Regions from separate parts of the Allobosea sp. BIWAKO-01 genome, predicted to be linked through region 2. Evidence: predicted binding sites of a transcription regulator. Region 2 holds the regulator's gene; the other holds the start of a gene.
The links. The regulator LexA, encoded in region 2, represses DNA repair genes until DNA is damaged. The targets are predictions, from matches to a motif close to TGTTCNNNNTGTGTTCNG.
Positions count from the first base shown of each region.

Region 1: BIWAKO_RS11990 (helicase-related protein) is a predicted target of LexA. The motif match lies at 1,691-1,708, and genes of this name have one in related genera.

Region 1 is NZ_BCQA01000001.1:2,585,721-2,589,131, reverse strand. Features, by position in the region: gene BIWAKO_RS11990 (helicase-related protein) at 1-1,592, opposite strand, end outside; gene BIWAKO_RS11985 (DUF3108 domain-containing protein) at 2,010-2,843, opposite strand; gene rpmB (50S ribosomal protein L28) at 3,109-3,396, shown strand.
Region 2 is NZ_BCQA01000001.1:5,036,294-5,039,704, forward strand. Features, by position in the region: gene BIWAKO_RS23615 (ComEC/Rec2 family competence protein) at 1-1,048, shown strand, start outside; gene BIWAKO_RS23620 (hypothetical protein) at 1,173-1,592, shown strand; gene lexA (transcriptional repressor LexA) at 1,586-2,290, opposite strand; gene BIWAKO_RS23630 (molybdopterin molybdotransferase MoeA) at 2,372-3,411, opposite strand, start outside.

The DNA of each region.
Region 1 (3,411 bases), 2.5 Mb from region 2:
AAGGCCTTCGCCTCAGGCCCGCCGGCCTTGGGATCCGCCGTGAAGCGAAATCCCTGAAGCATCCCGACATGCTGTCCCTCGACGAGCACATCGCCCGTCGTGGTGACCTCAGCCTCCAACATTGCATTCTCCCGCAAACGACGCATCAGCACGCTCGTGCGCCGATCGACGAAACGGCTGGCTAGCCGCTCGTGCAAAGCGTCCGACAGTTTGTCCTCTACAAGACGCGCCACCCCCTGCCAATGCTCTGGATCAGGTAACCAGTCAGGACGGTTTGCGACATAGGTCCAAGTTCGGACCTGCGCAATGCGGGCAGACAGCGTGTCGATCTCGCCATCGGTCCGGTCAAGCGCATCGAGTTGGGCACGATACCAGTCCGGATCGAGCCGTCCGTGGCGCATCAGGCGCAGATACAGCGTGGTGGCGAGATCAGCATGCTGCATCGGCGCGATCTTGCGATAATCGGGCAGGCCACACACCTCCCAGAGCCGCTCGACTGCTGCACGGCCCTGCGCCAGCGGCCTGACATCGGCGTCGCGGGCCAGAACCTCCAGCGTCGTCATGTCCTCTGCGATCAGCGCACGGGTCAGCCCCTGCTCGGTTGGCTGGACGTTCAGGCTGGCGATCAGCCCGTCGACGGAGCGCAGATCGAGGTCGGAATTGCGCCATTGCAGCTGCCGCACCGATTCAAAACGATGATTCTCGATCGCCTCGACCAGTTCGGCGTCGAAGGGCGGGCAACGCCCGCTCGTGCCAAAGGTGCCGTCGCGTAGATGGCGGCCGGCGCGCCCGGCGACCTGGCCGAACTCCGCGGGATTCAGCTTGCGGAAATGATGGCCGTCGAATTTCCGGTCCGCCGCGAAGGCAATGTGATCGACATCGAGATTGAGCCCCATGCCGATGGCGTCCGTCGCGACGAGATAATCGACATCGCCCGACTGATAGATCTCGACCTGGGCATTGCGCGTGCGCGGCGAGAGCGCGCCGAGCACGACGGCGGCTCCCCCCTTCTGCCGACGGATCAGTTCGGCGATCGCATAAACCTCCTCGACGGAGAAGGCGACGATCGCGCTACGTCGTGGCAGGCGGGTAATCTTCTTGTCGCCGGCAAATGTGAGCTGCGACAGGCGGGGACGCGTCACGACGTTCACGCCGGGAATGAGCTGCTCGATCAGCGGCTTCATGGTGCCCGCGCCGATCAGCATCGTCTCGGCCCGACCGCGCCGGTTCAGCAGGCGGTCGGTGAAGACGTGACCGCGGTCGAGATCGGCGGCGAGTTGAATTTCGTCAATCGCGACGAAATCGACGGCGAGATCGCGCGGCATGGCCTCGACGGTGCAGACCCAGAAGCGGGGCCGCTGCGGCTTGATCTTTTCCTCGCCGGTGACCAGCGCCACCGCCTCGGGGCCGACCTTCTCGACCACGCGGCCATAGACCTCGCGCGCCAGCAGGCGCAGCGGCAGGCCGATCATTCCGGTCGGGTGCGCCACCATCCGCTCGATCGCCAGATGCGTCTTGCCGGTATTGGTGGGCCCGAGAACTGCTGTGACACCCTGCGCACGAACCGAGGGCGGAAGAGAGCGTGCTGAAATCAAGACGCGACCGATCGTTTCCTTTGGGCCCTTGCCGGCAGCAGACACTGAGGAAAGCGTCCTACCTTGGCACAAGCTGGAGCGCCGAAATTAAGCTGCGGAACGAGTCCTGAACGAAGCAAGCCCGAATCGCTGACTCCGGCAGAATCGGGATTCGTTCACGGCAAGATATCGCGGGGACAGCCGCACGCACCACCATATCTGGAATCGTGACACGAGCTTGATCCACTCATTTTCGCGATCAGCGTAAACGGCCGGGCGCCGACAGTCCTCCGCGCTATTTATGTCGTGCTCACGGCGAAACGAGGGGCGGCCGCATGATTTCTGCCGATGCAACAACGCGGGATCGGCGTAAACCACCGCCACGGCGGGGCGCCCAGGCAGGGCCGCCGGGCCAAGCCGGCGCGACCGAGCGGCTCAGTTCTGCCGCGCGGCCGTGGTGGTGGTCGGATCGACCCTGAAGCTCGAGGCCTCGATGACCGCAGTCCCGATCATGGTCTTCACCGAGATGCGGATCGGCACCATCACATTGGTGCCATTGACGGGGGCAAGCCAGGTGTTGATCTCGCGATTCTCGGTCATGAACTTGGTGCTCGGCCGGAGAGCCCGATGCCCTGCGATCGGCACATAACGCGCCTGGCAGATCGTGACCGGGCCGCTATAGCCCTCGAGCTTCACCTGGCGCGAACCGGAATAGCTCAGCTTGATGTCATAGCGCGCGGCGCCGTCGAAGATCGGCAGCGTCCGGTTGCAGGCGGCACCATTCCCGCCCTTGCCCTCCACGGGCATCAGGAAGGCGCTGATCGGATCAACCACATTGCGCTTGTGGCTCTCGTTGAGCGGCACGCGATCGGGCTTGTCGTCGATCGGCGGCGCAATATCCACGGCCTGCACCGTGCCGCCGTCGAGCGCCATGCGCACAGTGCGGCTCTCGCTTGAGTTCGCCGACGAAACCGCGAAGGTCGCAGGCGACAGGCGCCCACCATGAAGATTGCCGGTTGCCGCACCCGAGCCGCGTCCGCCCGTGAAGCTGCCGACCAGGCCGGTCATCTTGGCGACGATATCGAGCTTGTAGCTGCTACCGTCGATGCCGCCGCTGAGATGGGCGGTGCCGAGCGTCAGGCCGAGCAGAGAGACATCATATTTGGCCTCCAACGAGGCCGCCGCGACTGACGACGCTCCAAAGCCGGAGGCCAGGGCCAGCGCAGCGAGACCAAGTCCGGCCAGGGACGACGCGATGGCGGGCTTCATCCAACTCCTCCGGACGGGCATGCTTCAGACCGGCATGCACTGCGAATCGGTCCGAATCGTGACCCCTTTTACCGAATTTGGCGAGTGGCAATGCCGCCACGCTGCGGCCGCCCCGATCGTGCTATGGAATCAGTCCCGGTCCTTGACGCAGCAGCCGGGCTTGGCTATAGACCCGCGACTTCAATTTGACTTCCGGTGCTCGTGGGCCGGCACGTCGCGTGTCGGCATTTTTGTTTGAGACAACCGGTTCCAAGGGAACGATATCATGGCTCGCCGTTGCGAACTGACCGGGAAAGCCACCCTCACCGGGCACCTCGTCAGCCACTCGAACCGCAAGACGAAGACCGTCTTCCGGCCGAACCTCGTCAATGTCACGCTCCGTTCGGACGCGCTTGGCCGCTCCGTGCGCCTGCGGGTCTCGGCGAACGCCCTGCGTACGGTCGATCACCGTGGCGGACTTGACGCCTTCCTGGTCAAGGCGCCGGCTGGCGACCTCTCGACCAGCGCCCTCACGCTGAAGCGTGACATCGAGAAGAAGCTCGCGACCAACTGATCGCGCGTTTCCTTC
Region 2 (3,411 bases):
TGGGGCGGTCGGGACCATTCCCGGAAAGATCACGCTCGCCCCACCACCCTCGCAGCCACCGCTCGAGCTTCAGATTCGCGCGATGGTCGACCGGGCGCGCAATGCCCTGACGGAGCGTATCGCCGGGATCGGGGGAGGGCAGGCAGGCGCGATGGCGGCGTCGCTGGTTACCGGCAAGCGCGGCCTCATCACTGAGGCGACCAATATCGACCTGCGTGCAGCCGGCATCTATCACATCATCTCGATTTCGGGCCTTCACATGGTGCTGGCCTCCGCCACGATCTTCGGCCTGGTCCGTGGCCTGCTGGCGCTATCGCAAACGCTGGCATTGCGCTGGCCCGTAAAGAAGCTCGCTGCCCTGGCCGCGATGCTCGGCGCCACGGCCTATTGCATTTTCTCTGGAGCCGAAGTCGCGACGGTGCGCTCTCTGATCATGACCTTGGTCATGCTCGGTGCGATCCTCGTCGATCGCCCGGCGCTCAGCATGCGCAATCTGGAGCTCGCTGCGATGATCGTCCTGCTGCGCGAGCCTGACGCGCTGCTTGGCCCGAGTTTCCAGATGTCCTTTGGTGCTGTCGCGGCGCTGATCGCCTTTGCCGAGCGCTGGGAGGATCGCGGCCACTCCGAGGCGCCGGCGAACCTGCCTTGGCCGCTACGGCCAATCTGGGTCGCGGTGGTCGGCCTCACGGTCACGACCGTGTTGGCGACGGTCGCAACCGCACCTTTTGGTGCCTATCACTTCCAGACCTTCAACCCCTTCGGCCTGCTCGGCAATGCGCTCGCCTTGCCCTTCGTTTCCCTGATCGTCATGCCTGCGGCGGTCTTCGGCGTACTCGCCTATCCCTTCGGCCTGGATTGGCCGGCTTGGGCGCTTATGGGAGTCGCTTCGGACTATGTGCTGCAATCCGCGCGCTGGGTTGCGGGATTCGACCACTCCGCAGTGATCATTCCTGCGTTCGGGACGGCGGCGCTCGCATGCTTTGCCGCCGCGCTTCTCTGGATCACGCTCTGGACGACACCGCTACGCTTCCTGGCCGTCGCCCCCTGATCGCGGGACTGGTCGTGGCGGCGAAGCCCGACAGGCCCGACATCCTGATCGAACGCGATGGTTCCGGGATCCTGGTCCGCGGGGGCGATGGTCGCATGACCTGGCGGGGCAACCGAGCCGCTTCGTGCTGCAACAATGGCTGAACGCAGATGGCGATAATCGCCGGCCTGACGACAACAGCCTGCGGGACGGCGCGGCCTGCGACACGTTGGGTTGTGTCGTCCGCAGCAAGGAAGGACGAAGCGTTGCCTTTGCACGTGATCGCCTGGCCATCGTCGAGGACTGCCGGCGCGCCGATCTCGTCATTACGCCGATTCCGTGGAACGCTCCGTGCGCTGCACGACTGATCGACCGCAGGGCATTGTCGCGCGATGGCGCGACCGCACTTGTCGGCCACAAGGGCGGCTGGCGCGCACATCTATCAGAGCAGGATGGTGTCGATCGTCCCTGGAGCCGCAAGCGGGAGCGGCCTGCAAGCACCCCGCCAGGGCCTTCGCCGGCTTTGCCGCTGGTGGCTGTCGAAGAGCACGAGCCGCTTCAGTAGCGCCGCATCAGGTTGACCAGGCGGCCTTGAATCTTGACGCGGTCCGGTCCCAGCACCCTTGTCTCATAGGCAGGATTGGCAGCTTCGAGAGCGATCGAGGAGCCGCGCTTGCGCAGCCGCTTCAGCGTCGCTTCCTCGTCATCGATCAGGGCCACTACGATATCGCCGGTATTGGCCGTGTCCTGACGTTTGATCACCACGGTATCGCCGTCGAGAATGCCGGCTTCCACCATCGAGTCGCCGCGCACCTCGAGAGCAAAATGTTCGCCGGGGCCAAGCATGTCAGCAGGCAGGGCCACGCTATGGCTGCGGCTCTGGATGGCGGAAATCGGCGTACCGGCGGCAATCCGCCCCATGACCGGAATCGCGACTGTGGAGCGCACATCCTCGTCCGGGGGCGGTGCGATCGGCCGGACCTTGCCAAGGCCACCCTGGACGACGGAGGGGTTGAACCGCCCGCGCGTCGCCTGAGGGCCGCCAGCCCCCTCGGGCAGCTTGATGATCTCGAGCGCCCGGGCCCGATTAGGCAGGCGGCGAATGAAACCGCGCTCCTCCAGCGCCATGATCAGGCGATGAATACCGGACTTGGAGCGCAGATCGAGCGCGTCCTTCATCTCGTCGAAGGAGGGGGGGACCCCTGTCTCGCGCAGGCGTTCCTGGATGAAACGAAGCAGTTCGAACTGTTTGCGTGTCAGCATGGTCCCCGCCGGCGCTCTTTGCACGGAATCGAAACAAAGCACGAACACCATACAGGTTCGCGTTGTGTTCCGCAAGCGCCCTCAGCGCAGGCGGATGATCCGGCAGCCGTCGCCTTTGTTTGCCGGCGCAGCAAATGATTCGCGAATGAGCAGCGCATCGGCGCGGGCGAGAGTGGCCAGCATGGATGAATCCTGCTTGGCGAAGGGCGTTGCCAGCCATCCCTCCGGGGTGAGGATCAGTTCCGACCTCATATAGTCCTGCCGTTCATCATTTGCCGGCAAATCTCTGCCGACGATTGCGGGCTCACTCAGATCGCGCTCAGGTTCCGGCACGCCGAGGAGGGCCCTGAGCAGCGGAACGACGAAGAGATGCCCGCAGACGATGGACGAGACGGGGTTTCCGGGCAGGCCGAGCGCGACCATACGGCCGAGGCGGCCCATCATCATCGGCTTGCCCGGCCGCATGGCGATTTTCCAGAAGCCGAGCGCCATGCCTTGCCCAATCAACGCTGCCTGGACGAGATCGTGCTCACCTACCGAGGCCCCTCCCAGGGTGATCAGCACATCGGCATCGGCCTTCCGTGCCTGGCCGATCTTGTCGGCGAGGTCGGCATGATCATCGCGGGCGATCCCGAGATCGAGCGCTGTGCCCCCGGCCTGCTCGACCAGCGCGGCGAGCGCAAAACTGTTGGACGCGACGATCTGGTCGGGGCCAACCGGCTCGCCCGGCTGGACCAGCTCGTCGCCGGTCGCGAGGATTGCGACCAGTGGCCTGCGACGCACAGTGAGCGTGGGGTGGCCCATGGCTGCAGCGAGGCCGAGGCTCGCACTTTCGAGTCGGCTGCCGGCGAGAAGCAACACCTCGCCCTCGGAGAAGTCCAATCCTGCCTGACGAACGAACTTGCCGCGCTCGGCGCCCTCGCGCACGCGGATCGTCGTGCCGCCGACGCCGTCCGCGTTCTCCTGAATCAGGATCGTATCGGCGCCCTCCGGAATTGGAGCACCGGTGAAGATGCGAACAGCCTCATTGGAGCGGACCATCCCTGAGAAGGAGCGACCGGCAGCCGATTCGCCGATGACACGCAATTCATTTGCCGGCGCAGTATCTTCGGCGCGAACGG